2 regions of the Bacillus mojavensis genome follow, and region 1 is predicted to be linked to the other one. Evidence: a T-box and tRNA genes for the amino acid it is inferred to sense, from the RefSeq annotation. Region 1 holds a T-box; the other holds one or more tRNA genes.
What was found. The T-box of region 1 lies ahead of glyQ (glycine--tRNA ligase subunit alpha). A T-box ahead of a tRNA ligase gene usually reads a tRNA of that ligase, here a tRNA-Gly.
Positions count from the first base shown of each region.

Region 1 (7,288 bases):
TATCGGGCTTATGCCGTTTTTTGAGACAGGTTTCGGCATTTTGTCCACAATGAGGCTGATTGAGCTGTCCAACCCTAACCATCCGCTGCTTCGAAAAATACTGACAGAAACACCAGGTACATATCACCACAGCGTCATGGTCGCTAATTTGTCAGAGGCCGCCTGCGAGGCGGTAGGGGCAAATGGCTTGCTTGCAAGAGTGGGTGCGTATTACCACGACCTTGGAAAAACAAAGCGGCCGCAGTATTTTATTGAAAATCAAATGAATATTGACAATCCGCATGATAAGCTTTCTCCGCAGCTCAGTAAAAATATTATTATTTCGCATACCACTGACGGGGCGAATATGCTGAGGAACTATAAATTTCCAAAGGAGCTTGTGGATATTGCTGAGCAGCACCACGGGACTTCTCTTTTGAAATTCTTTTATTATAAAGCGAAGGAAAAAGGCGATCAGATTACAGAGGAAGAATTCCGTTACCCGGGGCCGAAGCCGCAGTCAAAAGAAGCCGCGATTATCTCAGTGGCAGACAGTGTCGAAGCGGCTGTCAGATCGATGCATAATCCAAATCCTGAACGAATTGAAAAGCTTGTCCGGGGCATTATATCCGATAAGCTTCAGGACGGACAGTTTAGTGAATGCGATTTGACATTTAAAGAGCTTGATACAATCGCAAAAACGCTTTGTGCAACATTAAAAGGAATTTTCCACTCCCGGATTGAATATCCGGAGGCTACTAAGAAGGTGAAATAGATGAGTTTACTGATTGATATCGTAGATGAAACCGGAAGTGTCTCTGAAGAGATGCTTAAAGAAGTAGAAAATCTGCTTCAATTTGCCGCTGAGCGCGAAGGAGTTCAGGATCAGGCTGAGGTTTCTGTCACGATCGTTACCAATGAAGACATTCAGCAGATCAATAAAGAGTATCGGGGAAAGGATACGCCGACAGACGTCATTTCATTTGCTCTTGAAGAAGAGGGAGAAGATGAAGTTGAAATTGTCGGTGCTGAAATGCCGCCGGTTTTAGGTGACATTATCATCAGTGCAGATCGTACAAGAGAGCAGGCTGAAGAATATAACCATTCTTTCAAGAGAGAGCTTGGCTTTCTAGCGGTACATGGATTCCTGCATCTTTTAGGATATGACCATATGACGAAAGAGGAAGAAGAGGAGATGTTTACTAAGCAAAAGGATTTGCTGGACGCCTATGGACTCAAGAGATCATAGAAATGAGCTGAAGCGATTCCTAATGAGCTTCGTGCACGCAGGACGGGGCATATGGAAAACGGCGCGGACGGAGCGGAATTTTCAATTTCATGCCGCGGCTGCCTGCGCCGTTATCATTTGCGGTTTTCTCATTAATCTCAGCTTGACAGAGTGGGCTATTATTTTTCTTTTGATCGGCGGAATGCTTTCGCTAGAGCTTTTAAATACAGCTATTGAACACACGGTTGATTTAGTAACAGATAAACATCACCCGCTTGCGAAGGCGGCTAAGGACGCTGCTGCCGGGGCTGTTTGCGTTTTTGCCGTGATTTCGTGTATTATTGGTTTACTTATTTTTTTGCCAAAGCTGTAATGGCTGAAAATTCTTACATTTATTTTACATTTTTAGAAATGGGCGTGAAAAAAGGAGCGCTATTATGTAAAATATAAAGTGATAGCGGTACCATTATAGGTAAGAGAGGAACATGTACACATGAACAGACAGGAATTGATAACAGAAGCTTTAAAAGCGCGTGACATGGCATATGCACCGTATTCCAAGTTTAAAGTAGGAGCCGCTCTTCTTACCAAAGATGGAAAAGTGTACAGAGGCTGCAATATAGAGAATGCGGCATACAGCATGTGCAACTGCGCTGAGCGTACCGCTTTGTTTAAAGCTGTTTCTGAAGGCGATACTGAGTTTCAGATGCTGGCAGTAGCTGCTGACACCCCGGGACCAGTATCACCGTGCGGAGCCTGCAGACAGGTGATTTCTGAGCTCTGCACAAAGGACGTTGTTGTCGTGCTGACCAATTTACAAGGACAAATAAAAGAAATGACTGCAGAAGAATTATTGCCAGGCGCATTTTCATCGGAGGATTTACATGACGAACGAAAGCTTTAAATCAGGATTTGTATCCATTATCGGAAGACCAAATGTAGGTAAGTCTACTTTTTTGAACAGAGTGATCGGCCAAAAAATCGCCATCATGAGTGATAAACCCCAAACAACGAGAAATAAGGTGCAAGGGGTTTTAACGACAGGCACATCACAAACAATTTTTATTGACACACCAGGAATTCATAAGCCTAAGCATAAGCTTGGGGACTTTATGATGAAAGTGGCGCAAAATACATTGAAAGAAGTCGATTTGATCTTATTTATGATCAATGCTGAGGAAGGTTACGGCAAGGGCGACGAGTTCATTATTGAGAAATTGCAGAATACCTCGACACCTGTTTTCTTAATCGTAAACAAAATTGACAAAATCCATCCTGATCAATTGCTTCTGTTAATTGACGAATACCGCGGGCGATATCCTTTTAAGGAAATTGTTCCGATCTCTGCATTAGAGGGAAATAATATTGAAACTTTGCTGGCGCAGATTGAAGCTTATTTGCCTGAAGGACCTCAGTTTTATCCAAGTGATCAGGTGACCGATCATCCGGAGCGCTTTATTATTTCTGAGTTGATCAGGGAAAAGGTGCTGCATCTGACAAGGGAAGAAATCCCGCACAGCATTGCGGTAAGCATCGAATCGATTAAAGGACAGGACAACGGATCCGTGCACGTGGCGGCAACAATTGTAGTCGAACGTGACTCTCAAAAAGGCATTGTCATCGGTAAAAAAGGCAGCCTGCTGAAAGAAGTCGGAAAAAGAGCGAGAGCGGATATTGAGGCCCTCTTAGGTTCTCGCGTCTATCTTGAATTATGGGTAAAAGTGCAGAAAGACTGGCGTAACAAAATGTCCCAGCTTCGCGACTTCGGCTTTAAAGAGGATGAATATTAATCTCTTGCTGTGTCATTATCTCACATGAACAGGGATAACTTAGCAAATTTTGTTTAACATGAAATGGAGGACATCTGGTCAAGATAAAGGTAAGAATTTGGAGTTTAGGTAAGCTAGTTTAACTACAGAAAGGTGGGTTTCTTGTGTTGAATTTTACCTGGAACGTATTTTCTCAAACAGGAAATGTTGATACGTATCTTCTTTTTAAAGAACTGGAAAAAGAGAACATGGAAAGACCCGAAGAACTAGAAGATGAGCTAGCCCGATTTGATTTTCCAATTTTATAGACCTCTTGACCGCTCCTGTTTTAGGAAGGTGCGGAAATGCTGACAAAATGTGAAGGAATCGTTCTTCGTACCAATGATTACGGAGAGACGAATAAAATAGTTACTTTACTGACAAGAGAGTACGGAAAAATAGGTGTTATGGCCAGAGGAGCCAAAAAACCGAACAGCCGTTTATCAGCAGTCAGCCAGCCCTTTTTGTATGGTTCATTCTTAATGCAGAAAACAACAGGCCTCGGAACCCTTCAGCAGGGTGAAATGATTCTCAGCATGAGAGGCATCAGAGAGGATTTGTTTTTAACTGCATATGCAGCTTTTATTGCCGAGCTTGTTGACAAAGGCACAGAAGAAAAAAAACCAAATCCCTATTTGTTTGAATTTATTTTAGAATCCTTTAAACAGCTTGATGAAGGAACTGACCCGGATGTTATCACCTTCATTGTTCAAATGAAGATGCTTGCTGTGATGGGACTGTATCCTGAGCTTAATCACTGTGTGCATTGTAAAAGCCAGGATGGGACATTCCATTTTTCTGTTCGCGATAACGGTTTTATTTGCCACCGCTGCTTTGACAAAGACCCTTACAAGGTGCCGATTAAACCGCAAACGGCAAGGCTATTGAGATTGTTTTATTACTTTGATCTTTCAAGGATTGGCAATGTGTCCTTAAAGCAGGAAACGAAAGATGAAGTAAAGCAAGTTATTGACTTGTACTACGAAGAATATTCAGGAGTTTATCTGAAATCGAAGCGCTTTTTAGATCAAATGGAGAGCATGAAACATCTTATGGGTGAAAACAAAAGTTGACATCTGGCCCATCTTTTTATATGATCATTTATTATAAAATATGTTGCAGTGAGAGAAAGAAGTACTTGCGTATACCTCATAAAAGCGACCTTAGGACGGTGTAAGCTAAGGATGAGCACGCAACGAAAGGCATTCTTGAGCAATTTTAAAAAAGAGGCTGGGATTTGGTTCTCAGCAACTAGGGTGGAACCGCGGGAGAACTCTCGTCCCTATGTTTGCGGCTGGCAAGCATAGAGACGGGAGTTTTTTGGTTGCTGCCGCAGCAATTTTATGAAAGAAAAGTGGAGGTGCTTGAAATGAATATTCAAGACATGATTCTAACCCTGCAGAAGCATTGGTCCAATGAAGGCTGTGTGCTCATGCAGGCATACGATGTAGAAAAAGGGGCCGGCACGATGAGCCCGTATACATTTTTGCGCAGTATCGGTCCTGAGCCGTGGAAAGTGGCTTACGTTGAGCCGTCAAGACGCCCAGCTGACGGCCGATATGGAGAAAACCCGAACAGACTTTATCAGCATCATCAATTTCAGGTCATCATTAAACCGTCACCTGATAACATTCAAGAGCTGTATTTAGACTCTTTGCGCGCTCTCGGAATTGATCCGCTTGAGCATGACATCCGTTTCGTTGAAGACAACTGGGAAAATCCGTCTTTAGGCTGTGCGGGTCTTGGCTGGGAAGTATGGCTTGACGGAATGGAAATTACACAATTCACGTATTTCCAGCAGGTTGGAGGACTCGAGTGTAAGCCTGTTTCCGTTGAGATTACATACGGAATTGAGCGTCTGGCATCTTATATTCAAGATAAAGAAAATGTATTTGATCTTGAGTGGACGTCAGGGTTTACCGTGAAAGATTTATTCATGATGGCTGAGTACGAGCATTCCGTTTATACATTTGAAACATCTGATGTTGATATGCTGTTCCAATTATTCAGCACGTATGAAAAAGAAGCGATCAAGCAAATGGATAACGGTCTTGTGCATCCTGCATATGACTACGTGCTTAAATGCTCGCACACATTCAACCTTCTTGATGCCAAAGGGGCAATCTCTGTTACAGAGCGGACAGGCTATATCGGAAGAGTGCGGAATTTAGCAAGGAAAGTCGCAAAAACCTATTATGAGGAACGAGAAAAACTAGGGTTCCCAATGCTTAAAGGGGAGGGTTCTTCTCATGAGTAAACAGGATTTACTTTTAGAGATCGGATTAGAGGAAATGCCGGCGCGCTTTTTGAATGAAAGCATGGTTCAGCTTGGCGAAAAGCTGACAGGCTGGCTTGCAGAAAAAAATATCGCACACGGTGAAGTGAAGCTTTTTAATACACCGAGACGCCTTGCTGTTTTCGTAAAGGGTGTAGCAGAAAAGCAGGATGATATAAAAGAAGAAGCAAAAGGGCCTGCAAAAAAAATCGCCCTTGATGCTGACGGCAACTGGACAAAAGCGGCGATTGGGTTTTCAAAAGGGCAAGGTGCCAGCATGGAAGACTTGTACATGAAAGAAATAAAAGGCACAGAATATGTTTTTGTGCAAAAATTCCAAGCAGGCCAAGAAACCAAAACACTTCTGCCTGAACTGAACAGCTTAATTACAAGCCTTCATTTCCCGAAAAACATGAGATGGGGAAATGAAGATCTGCGTTATATCCGTCCGATTAAATGGATTGTCGCTTTATTTGGCCAGGATGTCATTCCGTTTGCAATCACAAATGTTGAGTCAGGTCGGACGACACAGGGGCACCGTTTCCTGGGTCATGAAGTGTCTATTGAATCGCCTTCAAGTTATGAAGAACAGCTGAAAGAGCAGCATGTGATTGCTGATCCAAATGTTCGCAAACACATGATTCAATCGCAGCTGGAAGCAATGGCCGAAGAAAACAAATGGAGTATTCCGGTTGACGAGGACCTCCTTGATGAAGTCAATCATTTAGTAGAGTATCCGACGGCTCTTTACGGTTCATTTGAATCTGAGTTCCTGTCCATTCCTGAGGAAGTGCTTGTAACGACAATGAAAGAGCATCAGCGCTATTTCCCTGTTAAAGACAAGAACGGAGATTTGCTTCCTTACTTTATCACAGTCCGTAACGGAAACAGCCACGCGATTGAAAATGTCGCGCGAGGCAATGAGAAAGTGCTGCGTGCACGTTTATCCGATGCTTCCTTCTTCTACAAGGAAGATCAGAAGCTGAACATTGATGAAAATGTGAAGAAGCTTGAAAACATTGTGTTCCATGAAGAGCTTGGCTCTCTCGCTGATAAGGTAAGAAGAGTAACAGCGATCGCAGAGAAGCTTGCTGTCCGTCTTCAAGCTGATGAAGATACATTAAAACACGTGAAACGTGCTGCTGAAATTTCTAAGTTCGACCTTGTGACACATATGATATATGAATTCCCTGAGCTTCAAGGAATTATGGGTGAAAAGTATGCGAGAATGCTTGGCGAACATGATGCTGTAGCTGCGGCTGTCAACGAACACTATATGCCTAGATCCGCAGGCGGAGAAACACCTTCCACTTTCACTGGGGCAGTCGTGGCAATGGCGGATAAGCTAGATACAATCGCATCCTTCTTCTCTATTGGCGTCATTCCGACTGGTTCACAGGATCCTTACGGCTTGCGCCGCCAAGCGAGCGGTATTGTTGCGATTCTGCTGGACCGGAACTGGGGCATTTCGTTTGAAGAGCTGTTGACTTTCGTACAAACGGAAAAAGAAACCGAACTGTTAGATTTCTTCACTCAGCGTCTAAAATACGTCTTAAATGCGGAGCAGATCAGACATGATGTAATAGATGCCGTGCTGGAAAGCTCTGAGCTTGAGCCGTATTCAGCGCTCCACAAAGCGCAAGTGCTGGAACAAAAACTGGGTGCCTCGGGCTTTAAAGAAACAGCTGAAGCTTTAGGCCGAGTGATCTCTATCAGCAAAAAAGGAGTTCGCGGAGATATTCAGCCTGAATTGTTCGAAAATGAATACGAAGCGAAGCTGTACGAAGCTTATCAAACTGCTAAACAAAATCTGCAGGAAAGTTTCAGCAAAAAAGATTATGAGGCGGCACTTTCTTCACTAGCAGCCTTGAAGGAACCGATCGATGCTTATTTCGACCATACGATGGTTATTGCTGATAACGAGGCATTAAAGGCAAACCGATTAGCGCAAATGGTAAACTTGGCGGATCAGATCAAGTCCTTTGCTAATATGAATGC
Region 1 covers NZ_CP051464.1:2,402,351-2,409,638, reverse strand. Annotated here, with positions in the region: gene pgpH (cyclic-di-AMP phosphodiesterase PgpH) at 1-754, shown strand, start outside; gene ybeY (rRNA maturation RNase YbeY) at 755-1,228, shown strand; gene HC660_RS12600 (diacylglycerol kinase family protein) at 1,209-1,580, shown strand; gene HC660_RS12595 (cytidine deaminase) at 1,701-2,111, shown strand; gene era (GTPase Era) at 2,092-2,997, shown strand; gene HC660_RS12585 (YqzL family protein) at 3,141-3,284, shown strand; gene recO (DNA repair protein RecO) at 3,321-4,088, shown strand; T-box leader at 4,128-4,302, shown strand; gene glyQ (glycine--tRNA ligase subunit alpha) at 4,385-5,272, shown strand; gene glyS (glycine--tRNA ligase subunit beta) at 5,265-7,288, shown strand, end outside.

Region 2 (7,288 bases), 1.4 Mb from region 1:
GTTTATTTTGAGAATGAGGAAGAGAAGAAAAAAATGAGTACCGTTGACTTTGGCATTGTTGATGAACAAGGGAGCAGCACGGCTGCTTCATCGTTTCAGCGTGACGTCAGCAGTACACAGGAAATGACTCAGAATATATCATCAGCGGAGCCGATTTCTTTCGGAAAACCTGTATTGATCGGCAGCAGTATAAAAGATTCTAACGGTACAATGAAAACCTCTGAAAACAAAAATGAACTGATCAAACATAAAGATGCTCTGCTTTATTATGTTGAATTGCATAAATAGAATGGACGGCTTAGACCGTCTGTTTTACCGAGCGATGTGCTTGCATTTTAGAATACAACATGATACATTTTAAATCGTAATTATTACGATTTAAAGGAGGTTTTTTCTTGGCTAAGAAATCAAAAGTGGCAAAAGAATTGAAACGCCAGAAGCTTGTTGAACAATATGCAGCTATTAGACAGGAGTTAAAGGCAAAAGGAGATTACGAAGCTCTCAGTCAGCTGCCGAGAGATTCAGCACCTGGAAGACTCCATAACCGCTGTATGGTAACGGGCCGCCCGAGAGGATATATGAGAAAATTTAAAATGTCCAGAATTGCTTTTAGGGAGCTGGCGCATAAAGGCCACATTCCCGGTGTGAAAAAAGCAAGCTGGTAAGAAAAAACTCCGGACGATTACATCGCGCCGGAGTTTTTTTCATTTTTCTTGAAGGAAATGACGTAGGATAGGTGCTGGATGATCATGACGATAAACACGACAATAATAGGGAAAAAGGGAATGTGTGATTGAAACAGCGGATAAAAAATGAGCAGGACAGCGGCAGCAGGCAGTGAAAAGTAGACGGCGATATATGACGCACGGCAGGCTTTTGCCGTCATCATCTGCTCTCTTTCATCCTGTTCCTCAAATTCATCTGGCAGCAGGAGATTTTTTGACGCAGGACCGCTTTTCTTTTGTAAATACATATAAACCGCAGCTGCCGCAATAAAAAGAATAAACGGGGTGATGTTTATTTCAAACATCATCTGGCCGTTCCTTGTGCTGAAAAAGGCTCCAATGCCTTCTGAAGCTTTAAAGTATGCAACCAGTGTCCAGCATGCAAGGCCGAACAAAACGAGGTGAAATGCTGCTTTTGTTTTCATGCCCATATTAGTCTTCCTCCTCTAGCCAAAAGACATCCTCCATTTGCATGGAGAAGGCTTTGCAGATTTTTAATGCTAATAACAGTGAGGGAACATAGTCTCCTTTTTCAATTGCTGCTACCGTTTGTCTCGTAACGCCGACCGTTTCTCCGAGTTTTTCCTGAGAATAGCTGAAGCGCGCTCTGAGCTCTTTCACTTTATTTTTCATCATGACGTATGCCACCTTCACATTCTCACTTTCTTCCATTGTATAGTTTATTTAACATTATGTAAATGTAACTTAACAACATTGCAAAAATAAAAATTTTTTTCGACAAATTTTTTATATTCCCTTGACGAAAATTTAATAAACGTGTAACATAATAAAAGTCAAAGCGGTGCTGACACCGACAATCACAAATGCGGGTGTAGTTTAGTGGTAAAACCTCAGCCTTCCAAGCTGATGTCGTGAGTTCGATTCTCATCACCCGCTCCATACATACGTTATTAACGCAGTGTTTCGTTTCTCAGATAAACGAAGTATTGCGTTTTTTTATGTAAAAAAGAACACGAATCTCGTGTTCTTTTACGTAAGCCAATGTACTGTATGGCCGCCGCCGTGAATTTGTTCAAACATTTTCGTTAATGATGTTAAAAGGTTAACGGCGTTTTCTTTTTCAATCGATGGCGGGAAAAAGATGATTTGCAGCATGCTTTTTGTATCTGCTGTCACGGGTTTTTGATTGACGTTGGTTTTGAAGTCGCCAAATACACCGTTTTCATCAGAATAAATCAGTATGTTATTTTTTTCTCCTATTGAAATCCGGACTGGCTCCTGAAGCTTGCCGGCATCATAGATCATAATGGGGAGAGAATATTTTAACGCGAAAAAATGTATGGTATCATGGGCTGAATCCTCGCTTTCCATGAATTGTTCTTTGGATATCGGGATCAGCATTTGCTCCATCGGCGTTTTTTCTCCCTCGAATGAAGGGTCCAGCTGCTTAAAGATTGTCTGCCATTCTTTGACGAAAGGCTGGTCCGATATTCCGCCGTCCGCATAGTCAAAAAACAGAGACTCTTGAAATAAACGAAGTCTGCCTTTCAGCATTTGCGGAGAGGAGCCGACTTCAATATTTTCATATATCACAGCGGCTGCATTTATTCCTGCCGCACGTTCAGTAATAACAGGATCAAGTTTGATATTCACATGTATTCACTCCAATTACGGGATATCACCCTATTATACAACGGCTTATTGTTTTATCACAAAGAAAGGAGGCTGTGCAAAACATGAACGTTTATCAGCTGAAAGAAGAATTAATTGAATACGCAAAAAGCATTGGCGTGGACAAGATCGGTTTTACGACCGCTGATACATTTGACAGTTTAAAAGACCGTTTGATTCTTCAGGAGTCACTCGGATATCTTTCCGGTTTTGAAGAGCCTGATATTGAAAAAAGAGTGACGCCAACGCTGCTTTTGCCGAAAGCGAAATCAATCGTGGCCATTGCGCTTGCTTATCCTTCGAGAATGAAGGATGCGCCAAGAAGCACGCGAACTGAGCGCAGAGGCATTTTTTGCAGAGCCTCCTGGGGAAAGGATTATCATGACGTCCTGCGGGAAAAGCTTGATCTTCTGGAGGATTTTCTGAGAAGCAAGCATGAGGATATCAGGACAAAATCAATGGTCGATACGGGTGAATTGTCTGATCGGGCAGTAGCGGAACGGGCCGGAATTGGGTTCAGCGCCAAAAACTGTATGATTACAACGCCGGAGTACGGGTCTTATGTGTATTTGGCGGAAATGATTACAAATATACCTTTCGAGCCGGATGTGCCAATTGAGGATATGTGCGGATCATGCACCAAATGTTTAGATGCATGCCCGACGGGAGCGCTTGTGAACCCTGGGCAGCTTAACGCTCAGCGCTGTATATCTTTTCTGACCCAGACAAAAGGATTTTTGCCGGATGAATTCCGCACGAAAATTGGAAACCGCCTGTATGGATGCGATACGTGCCAAACGGTATGTCCAATCAATAAAGGGAAGGATTTTCATCTTCATCCTGAAATGGAACCGGATCCCGAGATTGCAAAACCATTATTGAAGCCGCTTTTAACCATCAGCAACCGTGAATTTAAAGAGAAATTCGGACATGTTTCAGGCTCGTGGCGCGGAAAAAAACCGATTCAACGGAATGCGATTCTGGCGCTTGCCCACTTTAAAGACACCTCCGCACTGTCTGAACTGACGGAGCTTATGCATAAAGATCCGCGCCCGGTCATCAGGGGGACGGCTGCCTGGGCGATCGGGAAAATCGGAGACAACACATACGCGGAGGAGCTTGAAAAAGCACTGGAAAAAGAAAATGATGAAGAGGCAAAGCAGGAAATTGAAAAAGGAATTGAATTGCTAAAAGCCGGCATGACTAAATAAGTCTTGTCCTGACATACGTATAGAGCAGAAGGAAAAAACACTTGAGATGCAGCCAAGTGTTTTTTCTCTATAAAAAAGTATGTCGGGTGGGGTGAACTTGAAGCACATATTAGAACAACTAGCGGAGGAGCGTCTTAGCTATCTGGTGAACGGGCATGATCTGAGACAGGAGCCTCAAGTCGGAGACCTGGAAGTCATGGAACGTAAGAAGAAGCTTCTGGAAAAACGTAAGATTGAGATGATAAAAGCGAAAGCGAAAGCTGTCATTGACAATGTGCAGGTTGAGGATGACGGAACCACCTGCATCAGGTATATCATACACTTCGAATATTTATACAAGGAGCAGGATGAAACTCTGTATATGGAAGAGCATATAGAAGAAAGAGTCGCTTTTCTTTATGATCAAATTCTGATTAAGGATCAGGAAGTGAAAAAAAAACCGGCGGGATTTAGTGAAGGCCAAAGCATTATTGACTATTCCCAGGAAGAAAGGGAGGCGTTTGGCCGAGCTTTTCAATATGACCGGCTCGGAGCGGTACAATATGCCGAAAAATATTGGAACAAGCGTAATCCGGCTTATAAAAATTTCAGCGATAATTGCACGAATTTTATTTCTCAGTGTCTTCATGCAGGGGGAGCACCAATGCGAGGCCACCCGAACAGAGGATCTGGCTGGTGGATGAAACAAAGTTCTTGGAGCTATAGCTGGACGGTGGCTCACTCGATGAAAATGTATTTGACGAATTCAAAGGCTGGCCTTCGGGCGGTGCGTGTAAAATCAGCGGAAGAGCTGGTGCCGGGTGATGTGATTTGCTATGATTTTGAAGGAGATGGCCGGTTTAATCACACAACGATTGTGGTGGCGAAGGATAAAGGCAATATGCCGCTTGTCAACGCCCAGTCCTATGACAGCCGGATGAGGTATTGGTCTTACGAAGATTCAACAGCATACACACCGTCTATCCGATATGCCTTTTTTCATATCGTTGATGATACGACAAAAGAGTAATTAATGATATAATGATGAGCGGATAAGAAAAATTAGAGGTGAACACAGTGGCATTACATGTCGTTTTATATCAACCAGAAATTCCTGCTAATACAGGGAATATCGCACGTACTTGCGCAGCAACAGATACAACGCTCCATCTGATTCGTCCGCTCGGCTTTTCAACTGATGATAAAATGCTGAAGCGCGCCGGACTTGATTATTGGGAGTTTGTAAACGTAGTGTATCATGACTCGTTAGAAGAATTATTTGAGGCATATAAAAAAGGGCAGTTTTTCTTCATCACGAAATTCGGCCAAAAGCCGCATACATCTTTTGACTACACGGATATTAACGAGGATTATTTCTTTGTGTTTGGAAGAGAAACAAGCGGTTTGCCAAAGGAATTAATTCAAAATAATATGGACCGATGCCTGCGTCTTCCGATGACAGAGCATGTAAGATCGCTAAATCTGTCCAATACCGCAGCAATTCTAGTGTATGAGGCGCTGCGTCAGCAAAATTACCGAGATTTAAAATAGTGAAAAACCCGCCCATGTGTATGGGCGGGTTTTTTTATAGAACTGTGTTTTGTTATTTCAGGCTTAACAACGTAACAGTGTTATGTTACAATGTATCCATCAAAGGAGCTGGACTTATGGAAGATCAATTAATCTCTAAAAAAGAATTGCTTGAAGAAACATCCATCTCATACGGTCAGCTGTATCGATGGAAACGGAAAAATTTAATCCCTGAGGAGTGGTTTATACGTAAATCCACATTTACAGGGCAAGAGACGTTTTTTCCTAGAGAGGATATTTTAAAGCGCATTTCAATCATTCAAAAGATGAAAGAAAATTTGTCTTTGGATGAGATGCGGGAGATGCTGTCACCGAAAATGAAGGATGTGAGCATGACGGCTGATGAATTGCTGACGAAAGGCTTGATATCAAAGCCGGCTCTCCATGTCTATTCAGAAGGCGGAGCAGACACGGTTTTTTCTTCTCGTAATCTGCTGTCGCTGTATGTGCTTGAAGGGCTTTTACAGTCCGGAAATGTCAGCCTGGAAGAAGCGAAATTGGCTGCTGACGTATTGAAGAAGCATGAAACAGCGGAGATCAAGAAACAGACGGAACTGATCATTTTGCGCAAGCTAGGTGTAACGACTTGTTTTATAGCGGCTGCCGCAGACAGCATCCTTTTTGAGTCGTCCGTTAAGATTGTGGAAAGAGTGGATTTAGCCAATGCTTCAGAGGAACTAAAGACAAAATATATGCAGGAGGGCCACCAATGGAAATAATGGATAATCTGGTGATAAACGGTACGGGGAGTTCGAAGGGCGGAAAATTTCAATCAGTTGAGATTAATGGCAGCGGAACTGTGGCCGGAGACGTGGAGTGTGACTCTTTTTCATTCAACGGCACCGGTAAAGCGGACGGGAGCGTCAAGGCAAAAACAGTAACCATCAGCGGCTCAGGCGAAATTCATGGGGATGTTAATGCAGAATCCATCCGCATGAATGGAACAGGTTTTATCCAAGGTGAGACCGCTGCTAAACAATTGAAGGTCGCGGGATCATCAACATTTGGCGGAGCAGTCAAGGCTGATGACATTGTGATCACCGGAAAGGCGGTCATGGAAGCCGATTGCGAAACGGAAACATTTCAGACTGAAGGGAAATGCAAAGTCAGCGGTCTCCTAAATGCTGATCAGGTGAATATCAAGCTTTCTTCCGGAGAGAGTTATGTGCGGGAGATCGGCTGCCGCCATCTTCAAGTGACGGGCAGAAAAGGGATGCTGACATTGCTGAAGCTGATGCCGCAGCCTGTGTTAACAGCTGAACTGATTGAGGGAGACGTGATTGAGCTGACACATACGAACGCCAAGATTGTGCGGGGAAACACAGTGAAAATCGGTCCGAACTGCCAGATTGAGACTGTGGAATACAGCGGCGATTACACTTGTGATCCGAACGCTTCGGTAGGCACATACACAAGAATGTAAGGAGGATCATATGGAAACAGCAAAATTAGGACATTTAAAATTATATGGTGCCGGGCACGCTTCTGGAGGCGCCTATCACCATGTCAGCATCAAAGGTGAAGGTGTGATTGGAGAAGGACTGTCCGCTGCAGGCTGCCGCATATACGGCACAGGCCGTTTTCTCGGGAACGCGGAGACTGAACGGCTGAAAGTACTCGGAGAAAGCGAGTTTGAAGGTGATTTGAGTGCGGGCAAAATCAGCATATACGGGACAATGCAAGTCAGAGGCGCTCTTCATGTTGGCCGATTGGAAGCTGAAAGGTCTGACTGAGATCGGCGGCAATATGGCAGGGGATTCGTGCGAAGCAAAAGGAAAGCTCAGCGTTAAAGGCGATTGTGAAATCGAATCGTTTCATATCACTGGCTGTGTGGACGTAACAGGTTTGCTGAATGCAGGCGAGATTGATATCGGATTGAGTCATGATGCCAGCCGGGTCCGGGAAATAGGCGGAACGTCTATTACAGTAAAAAAACGTGCGCGCTTTTTTACGCGAAAAAAAGCGAGACTAACTGCGGTGCTGATAGAGGGAGATAAAATCTATTTGGAACATACCGAGGCGGCGGTGGTCAGAGGGAAAGAAGTTGTTATCGGGCCAGGCTGTAAAATCGGCACAATTGAGTTTGAAAACAAATGCGAATGCGATCAGCATTCAAAAGTTATGAAAAGAGTTAAGTTGTAAAACATTGTT
Region 2 covers NZ_CP051464.1:964,661-971,948, forward strand. Annotated here, with positions in the region: gene HC660_RS04960 (YgaN family protein) at 1-288, shown strand, start outside; gene rpsN (30S ribosomal protein S14) at 396-665, shown strand; gene HC660_RS04970 (hypothetical protein) at 683-1,156, opposite strand; gene HC660_RS04975 (helix-turn-helix transcriptional regulator) at 1,158-1,358, opposite strand; tRNA gene HC660_RS04980 (tRNA-Gly) at 1,552-1,625, shown strand; gene HC660_RS04985 (hypothetical protein) at 1,716-2,339, opposite strand; gene queG (tRNA epoxyqueuosine(34) reductase QueG) at 2,423-3,568, shown strand; gene HC660_RS04995 (amidase domain-containing protein) at 3,648-4,577, shown strand; gene trmL (tRNA (uridine(34)/cytosine(34)/5-carboxymethylaminomethyluridine(34)-2'-O)-methyltransferase TrmL) at 4,616-5,098, shown strand; gene HC660_RS05005 (YhbD family protein) at 5,215-5,856, shown strand; gene HC660_RS05010 (bactofilin family protein) at 5,847-6,560, shown strand; partial or broken gene HC660_RS05015 (hypothetical protein) at 6,571-7,279, shown strand.
Region 2: it has a tRNA-Gly gene. The T-box ahead of glyQ (glycine--tRNA ligase subunit alpha) is inferred to sense a tRNA for this amino acid. The anticodon was not compared.